Regions from separate parts of the Actinomadura sp. 21ATH genome, predicted to be linked through region 1. Evidence: riboswitches for the same ligand, from Rfam matches in the RefSeq annotation. Region 1 holds a riboswitch; the other holds the start of a gene.
The links. A riboswitch is a leader RNA that binds a small molecule or an ion and turns the genes downstream of it on or off. The one in region 1 is predicted to bind cobalamin.
Positions count from the first base shown of each region.

Region 2: another riboswitch for cobalamin. It lies ahead of ACA361_RS38930 (ribonucleoside-diphosphate reductase subunit alpha); the one in region 1 lies ahead of ACA361_RS22740 (CbtB-domain containing protein).

Region 1 covers NZ_JBGNUR010000007.1:271,090-278,708, reverse strand. Annotated here, with positions in the region: gene ACA361_RS22760 (hypothetical protein) at 1-222, shown strand, start outside; gene serA (phosphoglycerate dehydrogenase) at 372-1,961, shown strand; gene ACA361_RS22750 ((2Fe-2S)-binding protein) at 2,418-3,110, shown strand; gene ACA361_RS22745 (CbtA family protein) at 3,099-3,845, opposite strand; gene ACA361_RS22740 (CbtB-domain containing protein) at 3,845-4,069, opposite strand; cobalamin riboswitch at 4,100-4,288, opposite strand; gene ACA361_RS22735 (LuxR C-terminal-related transcriptional regulator) at 4,611-7,232, shown strand; gene ACA361_RS22730 (LuxR C-terminal-related transcriptional regulator) at 7,229-7,619, opposite strand, start outside.
Region 2 covers NZ_JBGNUR010000024.1:95,015-102,633, reverse strand. Annotated here, with positions in the region: gene ACA361_RS38930 (ribonucleoside-diphosphate reductase subunit alpha) at 1-1,632, opposite strand, end outside; cobalamin riboswitch at 1,723-1,996, opposite strand; gene ACA361_RS38925 (hypothetical protein) at 2,101-2,697, shown strand; gene ACA361_RS38920 (YcnI family protein) at 2,808-3,533, shown strand; gene ACA361_RS38915 (copper resistance protein CopC) at 3,530-4,093, shown strand; gene ACA361_RS38910 (group II truncated hemoglobin) at 4,270-5,040, shown strand; gene ACA361_RS38905 (AMP-binding protein) at 5,285-6,967, shown strand; gene ACA361_RS38900 (AMP-binding protein) at 6,964-7,619, shown strand, end outside.

The DNA.
Region 1 (7,619 bases):
GGCTACCGGCTGATCATGACGGCGATGTTCCGGTCGCAGGACGTGTTCCGCGGCTACCTGTCGTACATCCCGCTGCGGGCCGTCCAGACGGAGGTCGCCGAGGACCTCGGGCTGCCGGCGGGACCGCTGCGGATCCTCATCGACGTGCCGCACGTGGCGGTCGCCGACGCCGAGCGCGTCGCCGCCGTCCTCACGGCCCTCCCGGAGACGGACGCGGCCTAGCCCCGTCCACCGCGCGGCCGGTGGACGGGGCGTTCCGCATCACGGGGCCGGGCACGGCGATAGACTCGGGCGCGAGGCGCAGGCCACACCGTGGTGTCCGCGACTTCTTCTCCCGAACTGCACACATCCACGTTCCGAAGGACCGTTCCTTGAGCAAGCCTGTCGTCCTCGTCGCAGAAGAACTCTCCCCGGCCGGCATCGCCGTCCTCGAATCGGACTTCGAGGTCCGCCAGGTCGACGGCGCCGACCGCGAGCGGCTGCTGCCCGCCGTCGCCGACGTCGACGCGCTGATCGTGCGCAGCGCGACCAAGGTCACCGCCGAGGTGTTCCAGCACGCCAAGCGGCTGCGCGTGGTCGCGCGGGCCGGCGTCGGCCTGGACAACGTCGACGTCGAGGCCGCCACCAAGGCCGGCGTCATGGTCGTGAACGCCCCGACCTCCAACATCGTCACCGCCGCCGAGCACGCGATCGCGCTGCTGCTGGCCACCGCCCGCAACGTGCCGCAGGGCCACGCGGCGCTCAAGCAGGGCGAGTGGAAGCGCTCCAAGTACACCGGCGTCGAGCTCCAGGGCAAGACGGTCGGCGTGCTGGGCCTCGGCCGGATCGGCGTCCTGGTCGCGCAGCGGCTGGCCGCCTTCGACATGAACGTGGTCGCCTTCGACCCCTACGTGCAGGCCGCCCGCGCCGCCCAGCTGGGCGTGAGACTCGTCACGCTGGACGAGCTGCTGGCGCAGAGCGACTTCATCACCGTGCACCTGCCCAAGACGGCCGAGACGCTCGGCCTCATCGGCGACAAGGAGCTGCACAAGGTCAAGCCGGAGGTGCGGATCGTCAACGCCGCCCGCGGCGGCATCGTCGACGAGGCGGCGCTCGACCTGGCGATCAAGGACGGCCGGGTGGCCGGCGCCGGCATCGACGTGTTCAGCACCGAGCCGTGCACCGACAGCCCGCTGTTCGTCCACGACAACGTGGTGGTCACCCCGCACCTGGGCGCCAGCACGCACGAGGCGCAGGAGAAGGCCGGCACGCAGGTGGCCCGCTCGGTCAAGCTGGCGCTGTCGGGCGAGTTCGTCCCGGACGCGGTGAACGTCCAGGGCGGCGCGGTCGCCGAGGACGTCAAGCCGGGCCTGCCGCTCGCGGAGAAGCTCGGCCGCATCTTCACCGCGCTGGCCGGCGGCGTGCCGGTCCGGCTGGAGGTCGTGGTCCGCGGCGAGATCGCCGAGCACGACGTCAAGGTGCTGGAGCTGGCCGCGCTCAAGGGCGTGTTCGTGGACGTGATCGAGGAGGCGGTGACGTTCGTCAACGCCCCGCTGCTGGCCCGCGACCGCGGTGTCGAGGTCACCCTGTCCACCACCGAGGACAGCCCCGACTGGCGCAACGTCGTCCAGGTGCGCGGCACGATGGCGGACGGCTCGGTGGTGTCGGTGTCCGGCACCCTCACCGGCCCCAAGCACATCGAGCGGATCATCGAGGTCAACGGCTACCAGATGGAGCTGGTGCCGACCGAGCACATGGCGTTCTTCGTCTACTCCGACCGGCCCGGCATCGTCGGCGTGGTCGGGCGGCTGCTCGGCGACGCCGGGGTCAACATCGCCAGCATGCAGGTCGGCCGGGACGCCAAGGGCGGCCGCGCGCTGATCGCGCTGACCGTCGACTCGCCGGTGCCCGCCGACCTGGTGGACGCCATCAAGGCCGAGGTGGGCGCCGAGAGCGGCCGCCGGGTCGACCTGGAGGGCTGACGCCCCGCCCGCTGTGATCCGCTTCGCCGCCGCCGTGGTCCCGTCCGGGGCCACGGCGGTGGCGTCTCACCATGTGGGAAGTTCGGCCACGGGTCAAGACAGGCGCCTTGACATGCGGGTAACGTGGCCGGTGACATGCGGCGCTTCGTAGTGATCCTTCGCTGCCGCGACGGGGCCTGACAGGCGGGCCACCCCCGTCGCGGAGTCAGCGCTCGGCCGTAAGCCCTTCGATCTTCTCGCTTCCGCGAAGCCTTGGAGTACGCATGAACACCCACGTTTCCGCCACGCCCGACGACGCCGCCGAAGAGGCCGCCCGGGCGCTGCAGACCGCCCTGGACCGCCGCGACAACGGCGGCCGCCCCGCCAAGTGACCCCCGGGTCGACTCGTGGCGTGTCGCCCCGCGGCGCCCCCTCCGCGGGGGCAACACGCCACGAGTGAACGGCTAGGGTGGCGCGGTGGCCGGAGTCGAACGGATCGGGACGCGGGACGTCGCCGGGGTGCTGGGCGAGGTCGCCGCGCTCGGGGCGTTCTTCGAGATCAGGACCGATCCGGCCGAGGAGGCCGATCCGACCTGGCGGCCGCTGCCCGAGCCCGACACCGCCCGGCTGGACGGGCTCGTGGACGCCTACGGGCGGCGGCTCGGCACCGGTGAGCGGCGCGTCGCGGCGTCGATCCTCTTCCAGGGGCTCGCGTCGCGGCTCTGGTCGCCGGTGATCGCGGCCGCCGCGCTCGGGACCGTACCGGACCTGTCGGGCCTGCACTGGCGGTGGGCGCCGGGCGCGCCGATCGCGCTGTGGCTGGCCGATCCCGCGGGCCGTCAGGCCGCCGGTCCGGCCGCGCTCGCCGATCTCGTCCACGCGGAGGTCGTGCGGCGGCACCTCGAACCGCTCCGCGCGGCCCTGTGCGAGGTCGTCCGGCTGGCGGACGGGCTGATGTGGGGGAACGCCGCGTCCGCCCTGGCCGGCAGCCTGCGCCCCGGCGTCGCCGCGCCGGCCGCCGCCCTCGTCCGCGAGCTGCTCGCGCGCGAGCCGCTGAAGGGTACGGGGGAGTTCGGCCGGCACGGCTTCGTCCGGCGCAGCTGCTGCCTCTACTACCGGGTGCCGCCCGGCGGCGAGATGTGCGGCGACTGCGCCCTGCTACGCCGCTAGCGGCTCCTTCCGCGAAGCCGCCTCCCGGCGGTGCGACCGTTCCGTCAGGGCGCCGAACAGCAGGCCCAGCGTGGCCCACAGGACGACCTGGACGCCGAGCGAGGCGATCCGGAAGTCCCACAGCACCGTGCCGGGGAACCCGTCGGCGACCGCGTCCGGCCGCGGCGTGAGCCGGAAGACGGCCGCGACCACGACCGCGAACCCGGCGGCCGTGGCGGTCGCCGCGTTCCAGCCGCCCAGCCGCGGCGCCAGCCGGGTGAAGACGACCACCGCGGCGGCGGTGGCGAGCACGCCCAGCGCGACCATGCCGAAGTACAGCGCGGTACGGCCCCCGATCGTCTCGGGCGCGCCCACGGCGGGCGGCGTCGGCGGATACTTCAGGAACGGCACCAGCACGAGAGCCGTGAAGCCGCCCAGCGCGACCAGGGCCGCCGTGGCGCGGGCGCCGAGCGCGCCGATCCGGCCGTACGCGAAGGCGAACGCGATCGAGAACAGCCCGCCGACCGCCACGCCGTAGAACGCCATGGCCGTGATGAGGCCGCTCGTCCGCTGGACGGTGCGGCTCACCACCACCTCCTCCTCGGCGCCGTGCCCCGCGTGCGCGTGCGCGGCCCGCGCCTCCTCGAACGCGATCGCCTTGTCCGCCTGCGGCTCGCCGTAGATCCAGGCGACCAGGAGGCCCGCCGCGGCGGCGGCCAGGCCGGCGAGCAGGCCGCGGATGAGAAGCGCCCGCATCAGTGGCAGGGGAAGCCGAGCAGGTGCCGGCCGTCGTGCGTGAACTCGTGCACCCACGTGCCGCCGAAGAGGGAGGTGGCGCCCTGCTCGGCGCCGGTGAAGTAGAGCAGCGCGGCGCCCAGGACCAGGGCGAGGACCGCCCAGGGAAGGATCTCGCGCACGGGTACGCGCCGTACGGGCGGCGCCTCGGGAACGGCCTGCCGTGCCATGTCGGCCTGCGACATCGGGGTCTCCTCACGGGGTGCACTCGCCCCGGTAGCGGGAGGACGACGGGTCAGTCTCCTGACTCCCAGATCATCGCCACCCTCCGACCTTCCAGCCGGGTACGGCCGTGGTCGCGTGCGGGGGAGGCTCCCTGGTCACAGTGGCGGGACCGTCCTGGAATCGCACCAGGTTCCTGCGCACCGTCGCCTCGAATGTGAACTTGTCGCCCCGAGGTTCCCTTCGCCGGGCTTCCAAGTCAAGCGCGGTGCGCACAGGTGAGACATATGTGGGAGGGGGCGCCACCCGTATCTCCCCCCGCTGGAGATGCGGACGGTGCCCCCTCCCGCCCCGGCGGCGGCGTTGTTTCGGCCGGCCGCCGCCGGTGCCTCGCGCGGCCGTTCCGGAAGCTCCCACGTCCCGGAAAGGTCCCGCACCATCGAGAGTGCCGCGACGGCGCCGGGTGTGCATGAGTAGCCCCTACTCAATTCCCTGAGCGATTCCCCGGGCGGTCCCGCGCGCATCGTCTGGTGGCGCGCGGTGAGCGTCCGTACGATCCCTGTTGTGCGGACCTCATGGCCGTTCACCGGCCGTACGTCGACGCTCGACGAGATGGGCGCCCTGCTGAGCGCGCGCGAGGCGCGGGGCGTGGTCGTCGCGGGGGACGCCGGGGTGGGCAAGACCCGGCTGGCCGGCGAGGCGCTGCGGCGCCTTGAGCCGGCCCGGTTCACCGTGCTGCGGCTCGGCGGGAGCACTGCGGAGGCGGCGATCCCGTTCGGGGCGTTCGGGCACGTCCTGGCCGTGGAGGCGCTGGACCTGGCGGTCAACCCGATGCGGCGGGCCGCGGAGGCGGTGCGCGCGCTCGCCGGCGGCCGCCCGCTGCTGGTGGCGGTCGACGACGCGCACCTGCTCGACCCGGCGTCGGCGGCGCTGGTGCACCACCTGGTGCTCCAGCGGGACGCGCGGGTGCTGGCGACGGTGCGCGCCGGCGAGCCGGCCCCCGACCCCGTGACGGCGCTCTGGAAGGACGATCTGGCCCGCCGGCTGGACCTGGTCCCGCTGACCCTGGCCGAGAGCCAGGCGGTCGTGGAGGCCGCGCTGGGCGGCCAGCTCGCCGAGTCGACCGCGCGGCGGCTCCACCACAGCACCCGCGGCAACCTGCTGTTCCTGCGCGAGCTGGTGCAGGCGGGCCTGGACCAGGGGCGGCTGGAGGCGGCCGGCGGGGTCTGGCGGTGGCACGGCGACCTGCCGCTGAGCCCCCGGCTGCGCGGGCTGGTGGAGGAACGGCTCGGCACCCTGGCCGCCGCCGAGCGCGACGTCCTGGAGTACGCGGCGCTCGGCGAGCCGCTGGGCGCCGCCACGCTGGCCGCGCTGACGTCCGAGGAGGCGATCGAGCGGGCCGAGGCGCGGCACCTGGTCACCTCGGCCGCCGCCGGCCACCGGCTGGAGGTGCGCCCGGCGCACCCGCTGTACGGGGAGGTTGCGCGGCAGCGGGCGGACCCGGCGCGGATCCGGGACCGGAAGGCCGCGCTCGCGTCCGCGGTGGAGGCGACCGGCATGCGGCGGCACGGGGACGTGCTCAAGGTCGCGCTGTGGCGGCTGGACGCCGGCGTGCCCGCCGATCCCGGCCTGCTGCTGGCCGGCTGCCGCCAGGCGTGGAGCCTGCACGACATCGACCTGGCCGTGCGGTGCGCCGAGGCGGTGCTGGCCGCGGGCGCCGACCCGGCGGTCACCGTCCTGGTCGCGCCCGTGCTGCTCATGGCGGGCCGGCACCGGCAGGCCGAGGAGCGGCTGGCCCGGGTGGCGGACGCGCCGATGGACGAGGCGACCCGGGCGTCGCACGCCGCCGTCCGGGCGTTCAACCTGGGCATGGGCCTGGGCGAGCCGGACCGCGCGGACGCGCTCCTGGCGGAGGGCCTGGCGCGGACGGCCGCCGCCGAGCACCGCCAGGAGATCATCGCCTACCGGTCGCTGGCGCGCGTCTACTCCGCGCGGTTCGGCGAGGCGGAGCGCGAGGAGGCCGCCGCGGGCGGCGAGCCGGTCCAGCGGGCGGCGCAGCTGATCGCGGCGGGCCGGGCGCTGCGGCTGATGCTGACCGGGGCGTACGGCGAGGCCGTCGCGCTGTCGAACGCGATGCTCCGGGAGCCCTCCGCGCTGCTGCGGGAGATGCCCACGCTCGTGGCGGCCTTCGGCGACGCGCGCGCGGGCGCGTCGCTGTTCGCGGGCTACCTGGACGCGGCCGACGCGTTCATCGCCTACGGCGAGGCCCTGTTCACCGAGGAGCACCTGTCGCCGGTGGCGGCGACGACGTGCCGCTCGCTGCGCGTGGAGTACTGCCTGCTGCGCGGGGACCTCCGCGGCGCCGTGCGGTGGGCGCACGAGGCGGCCGCGCACGGGTCCGGGGCGATCCGGGCGATCTCCGGGCACGGGTACGAGCTGCTGGCGTACGCAGCCGCCGTTGCCGGGGACGCGGCCACGGCGGCCACGGCGATGCGGGAGGCGATGCGGCGCCGTACCCCGGCGGGACGGATCTTCCACTTCCGCGCCGACCTGGCCCGCGCCTGGATCAGGGCGGCGGCGGGCGACCACGCGGGCGCGGCCGGGCTGGCGCTGGACCTGGCCCCCGGCTACCGGGAGCGGTCGCTGCGGGCGTACGAGATGTTCGCGTTGCACGACGCCGTACGGCTGGGCGCGGCCGGGCGGGCCCGCGACGGGCTGGAGCGGCTGGCGGGGGAGACCGGCGGCCGGCTGGCGGGCCTGTTCGCACGGCACGCGGCCGCCGCGGCGGCGGGGGACGGCGCGGGGCTGGACGCGGCCGCGCTCGCGTTCGCCGACCTGGGCATGCCGCTGTACGGGGCGGAGGCGGCCGCGGCCGCGGCGGCGGCGCACGGCCGTGCCGGGCGGGCCCGCGAGGCGAACGCCGCCGCGACCCGCGCCCGCGCGCTGGCGGCGCGCTGCGCGGGCGCCCGCACCCCGGCGCTGGCCGGGCTGGCGGCGCCCGGCCTGACCGCCCGCCAGCTGGAGATCGCCCGGCTGGCCGCCGAGGGCCTCGGCAACCGCGAGATCGCCGACCGGCTCGTCCTGTCGGTCCGCACGGTCGCCAACCACCTGCACGCCGTGTACGACCGCCTCGGCGTCACCGACCGCGACGGCCTCGCCGAACTCCTGCCCGGCCGGCCCCGCTAAGGCCGGTAGAGCTCGGCCAGCTCGTCGCGGCCCGTCACGCCGAGCCGCTCGTAGATCGTCACCAGGTGGTTGCCGACCGTCCGCATCGAGATGTCCAGCCGCGCGGCGATCTCCCGGTTGCTGAGGCCCTGCGCGGCCAGCCGGGCGATCTGCCGCTGGCGGCCGGTCAGCTCGGGCGCCGCCAGCGCGGCCAGCGCCGGGGTGCGGGCGCCCGGGCAGCGGCCGGCGAGGGCGCGGGCGCCGGCCAGGGCGGCGGCGGCCGGGCGGTCCCGTCCCGCGGCCTCGTACGCGCCGGCGGCCTGCGCGGCGGCCTCGGCGGCGTACAGGAGCGTCCCGAGCCGCTCGAACTCCCCGGACACGGCCATGAGGGCGTCGCCGTCGCTGGCG
Region 2 (7,619 bases), on a different contig from region 1:
CTCCTCGGCCAGGTCGGCGGACGCCCCGTACGCCGCGAGCGCGATCTCCTCGGCGATCCGGGTCGAGAGCGCGCGGGCCTCGGCGGAGTCGAACGGCAGCCGCAGCTTGAAGAACACGTCCGCCAGGCCCATCACGCCCAGCCCCACCGGCCGCCAGCGCCGGTTCGCGCCGGCCGCCTCGCCGGTCGGGTAGAAGCCGCGGTCGATCGTCCGGTCCAGGAAGCGCACGGCGGTACGGACGGTCGCGCGCAGCCGCGCCCAGTCCACCCCGTCCGGGCCGGTGTGGGCGGACAGGTTGACCGACCCGAGGTTGCACACCGCCGTCTCCGCGTCGCCCGTCACCTCCAGGATCTCCGTGCAGAGGTTGGACAGGTGGACGACGCGGCCCGGCGTGGCCGTCTGGTTGCAGGCGCGGTTGGCGGCGTCCTTGAACGTCATCCAGCCGTTGCCGGTCTCCGCAAGGGTCCGCATCATCCGGCCGTACAGGCGCCGCGCCGGGACCTGGCGCACGTACCGGCCGTCCTCCTCGGCCTTCCGGTACGCGGCGTCGAACTCCTCGCCCCACAGGTCGGTGAGCTCGGGCACCTCCTTGGGGTCGAACAGCGACCACGTCCCGTCGGACTCGACCCGGCGCATGAACTCGTCCGGGATCCAGTTCGCGAGGTTGAGGTTGTGGGTGCGGCGCGCGTCCTCGCCGGTGTTGTCGCGCAGCTCCAGGAACTCCTCGACGTCGGCGTGCCACGGCTCCAGGTACACGCACGCGGCGCCCTTGCGGCGGCCGCCCTGGTTGACGGCGGCGACGGACGAGTCCAGCGTCCGCAGCCACGGGACGATCCCGTTCGACAGGCCGTTGGTGCCGCGGATCAGCGAGCCGCGCGACCGGACCCGCGACCACGAGATCCCGATGCCGCCGGCGTACTTGCTGAGCCGGGCGACCTGCGCGTACCGCTCGTAGATCGACTCCAGCTCGTCCCGCGGCGAGTCCAGCAGGAAGCACGACGACAGCTGCGGGCGGCGGGCCGCGGAGTTGAACAGCGTCGGGGAGCTGGGCAGGTACGACAGCGTGCTGAGCAGGCCGTACAGCTCCGCCGCCTCGGCCACGGTGTCGGAGAGGCCGACAGCGACGCGCAGGAGGAAGAACTGAGGGCGCTCCAGTACGCGGCGGGTGCTCGGGTGGCGGAGCAGGTAGCGGTCGTAGAGGGTGCGGAGGCCGAAGTACTCGAACCGCTCGTCGGCGGCCTCGTCGACCAGCGCGTCCAGCTCGGCGGCGTGCGCGGCGGCGAACGCCGCGGCCGCGTCCGACAGGAGCCCCTCGCGGTGCGAGGCCGCCACGGACTCCGCGAACGTCCGCACGCCCTCGGCCGCGGTCTCCTCGGCGATCTTCGCCGCCAGCAGCCGGGCGGCGACCCTGGAGTACGCGGGCTCGGCCGCCACCAGCGCGGCCGCCTCGGCGACGGCGCGGTCGCGCCGCGCCGCCTCCCCGGTCTCCCCCCGTACCGCCGCCAGCAGCGGCCCCGGCTCGGCGCCGGGCAGACCGGCGCAGGCACGCTCGATCGCGGCGCCGATGTCGCCGCCGTCACCGTCGCCGGACACCCCGGACGGGCGCGGTGGCGCCGTGAGTTGCCGTGTCACGTACTCGCTCTCCCCTTGAGATCGGCCCGCGGGCAGGGGAGGAGGACAGCACGGCAGGCCGCCGCGCGCCCACCGGCCTCCCGCGAAGCCTGGACGTCCATCAGTGCGGGCAGGTCTTCGGACTCGCGGGCACCGCGCGTCCCCCTCCGGGCCTCCCGGAAGGAGCGCGCGACCTAATGACCGTCGCTTCCCGGCGCACCGTCACGGTGCGCCAGTGCTCTATGACGGCGGTCGTTCCCGCTCACCGCTGCGGGGCAGTCCCGGAATTGGGCGGCCCGCGACATCGGGCCGCACCGCACCGGGTTCCCTCTTACGACGCCCGCACCGCGATCGGCACGGGCGAACCAGCACGATCATGACCCTACATGTGGCGGGGGCCGATTGCGACAACACTAGATGTTGGGTCGCCATACCGATCCCGGGGGGTGTGTAGAGATCACCGGCCGCGGGTGGGACGATGTTCGCGCCATGTCCCCGCACCCGCCGCGTCCCCTCTTCCGTACCTCGCGGGCGGTGGTCTTCACCACCGTCTGCGTGACGCTGGCGACCCTCGGGCACTCCCTCACGTCCACCGCGACCATCCCGTACTGGGCGGTCGCGGCGGGCTTCGGCGGCGTCCTCGCGGTGACGCTGGCGCTGGCGGGCCACGAGCGCTCGCTGCCCACCCTGCTCGGCGGGCTGCTGGGCGGCCAGTTCGCGCTGCACAGCCTGTACGCGGGCGCCGAATGCACGACCGTCACCGCGACCGGGCACCACGCGATCGCGGTCACGCCGGACTCCGGCGGCGGATCGGGGACGGCGATGACGCTCGCGCACGTCGCGGCGGCGGTCGTCTCGGCCTGGTGGCTGCGGCGCGGCGAGCGGGCGGCCTGGTCGCTGGCCCGCCGGATCGCCACCGCCCCGGCCCGGGTCCTGATCGCGATCGAACCCGCCACCGCCCCGCCGCGCACCGCGCCGGTCCCGGTGGAGGAGACCCCCGCCCGTCCGAGCGGGCGGATCCTGCGGCACGAGGTCGTGCGCCGGGGCCCGCCGTGCCGTTCGAGGGCGCTCGCGCTCGCCTGCTGAGCCCCCGGCTCGTCGCGCAGGCCGAGCCGTCGAGTGCCGTACGCCACCGGACCGTGCGCCCGTCCCGGGCCCGTCCGGCCTTCACCCGTACGCCTCGAACGGAGATTTCCATGTCCCGGACCACTACCGGCATGTCACGGCATATACGCAGATCAGCCGCCGTCGCCGCGCTGGCCGCCGTCGCCCTCACCGGCCTGGCCACCGGCGCGTCGGCCCACGTCACCGCCGACCCCCGGACCGCCGAGCAGGGCTCGTACACCAAGGTGTCCTTCCGGGTGCCGAACGAGCGCGACAACGCGCGGACCACCAAGCTCGTGATCGAGATGCCGTCCGACCCCGTGATCGAGCACGTGTCGGTACGGCCCGTGCCCGGCTGGAAGGTCGAGGTCGAGCGCGCCAAGCCGCCGAAGCCCGTCAAGACCGAGGGCGGCGAGCTCACCGAGTACGTCTCGAAGATCATCTGGACCGGCGGTGAGATCGAGGCCGGGCGGTTCGAGGAGTTCGACGTCTCGATGGGGCCGCTGCCCGCGAACGCCGACCGGGTCCTCTTCAAGGCCGCGCAGACCTACTCCAACGACGAGGTCGTGAACTGGGACCAGGACCCCGGCGACGGCTCCAGCGAGCCCGAGCATCCCGCTCCGTACCTCAGACTGACACCGAAGGCCGCGGCCGAGCCGGTCGCCGCGAACGCCGCGAACGGCACGACGCCGGCGGCCGCCGCGTCCCCGGCCGGCGACGGCACGGCCCGGCTGCTCGGCGGCCTCGGCCTGGCCGCCGGAGTGATCGGGATCGGCGTCGGCGCTCTCGGCCTCACCCGCGCAAGGAGGAAAGCATGAGGTTCCGCAAGATCACCCTGGCGATCGCGCTGGTCGGGGCGGTGCTCGGGCTCGGCGCCGCGCCCGCCTGGGCGCATGACGCGCTGAAGTCCTCCAACCCGGAGAAGGGCGCCGAGATCGCGTCGCCGCAGGAGATCGAGCTGACCTTCACCGGCACCGTCCGGGTGCCGCAGATCGTCCTCACCGGGCCCGACGGCGCCAAGCACGGCGCCGGGGCGGCGCGGGCGGTCGACAACAAGGTCACCCAGGCGGTGGACGGGACGCTCCCGAACGGCGAGTACACGGTCGGCTGGCGCGTCGTCTCCAGCGACGGCCACCCGATCACCGGCAGCTTCAAGTTCTCGGTGAAGGGCGGCCCCGCCGCGGACCCGTCCGCGGCGGCGTCCGCGGATCCCGCCACGTCCGCGCCGTCCACCCCGTCCGCGCCCGCCACCACGCGGGCGGCGGGCGAGGAGGAGAGCGGCTCCTCGTCCGGCTGGCTGTGGATCGGCGTGGCCGCCCTGGTCGTCGCGGTCATCGCCGGCGGCGTGTTCTGGGCGCGGCGCCCCGGCGAGGACTGACGCCGGCGGCCCGCGCTCCCGAGCGCCGGCCGGCGGTCCGGACAGGCCCGGCATCCCGTTCCGCGCGGGGTGCCGGGCCTGCCGCTCCCGGCCCTGCCGGGTTCGGCCAACCCCTCCCCGCGTGATGATTACTCGATTACATTGATAGCGCCATCCATGATCAAGGGCGTGATCACATGATCGTCGAGTACATCCGCTATCGCGTCGACCGGCAGGACGCCGAGGAGTTCGAGGCCGCGTACGCGCGCGCCGCCGTCCCCCTGGCCGCCGCCCCCCAGTGCGTGGACTTCGAGCTGTCCCGCTGCGTGGACGAGCCCGAGTCGTACATCCTGCGCATCACCTGGACCTCGGCCGAGGCCCATATGCGGGAGTTCCGCGGCGGCGAGCACTTCACGGCCTTCTTCGCCGAGATCCGCCCCTACGTGCAGCGGATCGAGGAGATGCGCCACTACGAGCGCACCGCCGTGAAGGGGACCGGTTCAGCCGTTCCGAGCCTGTACGAGTGGGCGGGCGGAACGGCGGCGTTCGACCGCCTGACCGAGGTCTTCTACGCGCGAGTGCTCAAGGACGACCTGATCGGCCCGCTGTTCGCGCACATGGACCCGGGGCACCCCAGGTACGTCGCGATGTGGCTGAGCGAGGTGTTCGGCGGCCCCTCCCGCTACACGGACGAGCGCGGCGGCTACCCCCACATGCTCGCCCAGCACCTCGGAAGGCACATCGGCGAACCGCAGCGCCGCCGCTGGGTGAGCCTCCTCATGGACGCGGCGGACGAGGTCGGCCTCCCCGCCGATCCCGAGTTCCGTGCCGCGTTCTCCGGCTACATCGAATGGGGCACGCGCCTGGCCGTCTCCAACTCCGCCCTGGAAGCCGCGCCGCCGTCCGACGGCATCCCCGTGCCGCGGTGGGGGTGGGGCGTCGCGCCCCCCTACGTTCCGGAGTCCTGACCTCTCGCGGCGTACGAGACCGACCGCGCGCTCGTCCGGCGGCTCGCCGGCGAGGGCGTCCTCGCCCCCGGCTGGACGGTCGACACCGCCGCCGGCACGCTGCGCGCGACCTTCGTACCGGGCGCCCTGCCGGGTAGGAACCGACCACCCACTTTCGGGGGTGGCGCGAGGTCGCCGGCGTGGCCAACGATTCTCGTGGCCGACGAGGTGGAGCCAACGGCTTCGGGGCTGACGAGGAGGACCCATGGCTGCAGTCGAGTTCCGCGCGGCACGCGACTTCCTGCTCGCCCATCGCGAGGACTACGCGACGGCGTACGAGAAGTTCCGGTGGCCGGTGCTGACCGGGTTCAACTGGGCGCTGGACTGGTTCGACAGGCTGGCGGAGGACAACGACGCGACCGCGCTCTGGATCGTCGAGGAGGACGGCTCCGAGGAGCGCCACTCGTTCGCCGACATGGCCCGCCGCTCCAACCAGGTCGCCAACCGCCTGCGCGCGGCGGGCGTCCGCCGCGGCGACCGCGTCATCCTCATGCTCGGCAACCAGGTCGAGCTGTGGGAGACGATCCTGGCCGCGATGAAGCTGGGCGCCGTGCTGATCCCGACCACGACGCTGCTCGGCACCGCCGACCTCAGGGACCGGCTCGACCGCGGCCGCGCCCGCCATGTCGTCGCCGCCTCGGCCGTGACCGAGCGGTTCGCCGGCATCCCCGGCGACTACACCCGGATCGCCGTGGGGGCCGAGGTCGACGGCTGGCTGCGGTACGCCGACGCCTACGACGCCCCGACCGACTTCACCCCGTACGGCGCGACGTTCTCCAGCGACACGCTGCTGCTTTACTTCACCTCCGGCACCACCGCGCGCCCCAAGCTCGTCGAGCACACCCACGCGAGCTACCCGGTCGGCCACCTGTCCACGATGTACTGGATCGGCCTGCGCCCCGGCGACGTCCACCTCAACATCTCCTCGGCCGGCTGGGCCAAGCACGCCTGGAGCAACGTCTTCGCGCCCTGGAACGCGGGCGCCTGCGTGTTCATCTTCAACTACACGCGCTTCGACGCCGACCGGCTGCTCGGCGAGCTCGACCGGTGCGGCGTCACCAGCTTCTGCGCCCCGCCCACCGTCTGGCGGATGCTCATCCAGGCCGACCTGTCCCGGCTCGCCACCCCGCCCCGCGAGGTCGTCGCCGCCGGCGAGCCCCTCAACCCCGAGGTCATCGAACGGGTCCGCGACGCCTGGGGCGTGACGATCCGGGACGGCTTCGGGCAGACCGAGACGACCGTGCAGATCGCCAACTCCCCCGGCCAGCCGGTCAAGCCCGGCTCGATGGGACGCCCCGCGCCCGGCTACAAGGTCACCCTGGTCGACCCGGTCACCGGCGAGCCCGCCACCGAGGGCGAGATCTGCCTCGACCTCGACGACCGCCCGCTCGGCCTGATGACCGGCTACCACGGCGACGACGACCGCACCGCCGAGGCCATGGCCGGCGGCCGCTACCACACCGGCGACATCGGCTCCGTGGACGAGGACGGCTACATCACCTACGTCGGCCGCTCCGACGACGTCTTCAAGGCGTCCGACTACAAGATCTCGCCGTTCGAGCTGGAGAGCGTGCTGATCGAGCACGAGGCGGTCGCCGAGGCCGCCGTGGTGCCGTCCCCGGACCCGGTGCGGCTCGCCGTTCCCAAGGCGTACATCACGCTGGCCGCCGGCTGGGAGCCCGATGCCGCCACCGCAAAGGCGATCTTCGAGCACAGCCGGGCGCAGCTGTCCCCGTACAAGCGCGTCCGCCTCCTGGAGTTCGGCGAGCTGCCCAAGACCATCTCCGGCAAGATCCGCCGCGTCGAGCTCCGCACCGCCGAGACCGCCAAGCATCCCGGCCCCGGCGCCCGTCCCGAGGGCGAGTACCGCGAGGAGGACTTCCGGTGAGCGGCCTGTCGTACGCCTCGGGGACCTCGGCCCGGCCGCTGCTGGGCGAGACCATCGGCGCCAACCTCGCCCGCACGGTCGCCGCGTTCGCCGACCGCGACGCGCTGGTCGAGCGCGCCACCGGCCGGCGCTGGTCGTACGACCACTTCGCCGCCGAGGTCGACACCGTCGCGCTCGGCCTGCTGGCCCTCGGCGTGACCAAGGGCGACCGGGTCGGGATCTGGGCGCCCAACTGCGCCGAATGGATGTTCGTCCAGTACGCGACGGCCCGGATCGGCGCCGTCCTCGTCAACATCAACCCCGCGTACCGGGTCCACGAGCTGGAGTTCGTGCTCGGCCAGGCCGGCGTCCGCACCCTGGTGGCGGCGCCCTCGTTCAAGACCTCCGACTACGCCGCCATGATCGAGGAGGTGCGCCCGAAGACCGGCCTCCGCGACGTGATCCTCATCGGCCGGGAGTCCTGGGACGGCCTGCTCGCCCGCGGCCGGGCGGGCGACCGCGCGCGGCTCGACGCCATCGAGCTGAGCGCCGACGACCCGATCAACATCCAGTACACCAGCGGGACGACCGGCTTCCCCAAAGGCGCCACGCTGTCCCACCACAACATCCTCAACAACGGCTACTTCGTCGGCGAGACGTGCGGCTACGACGA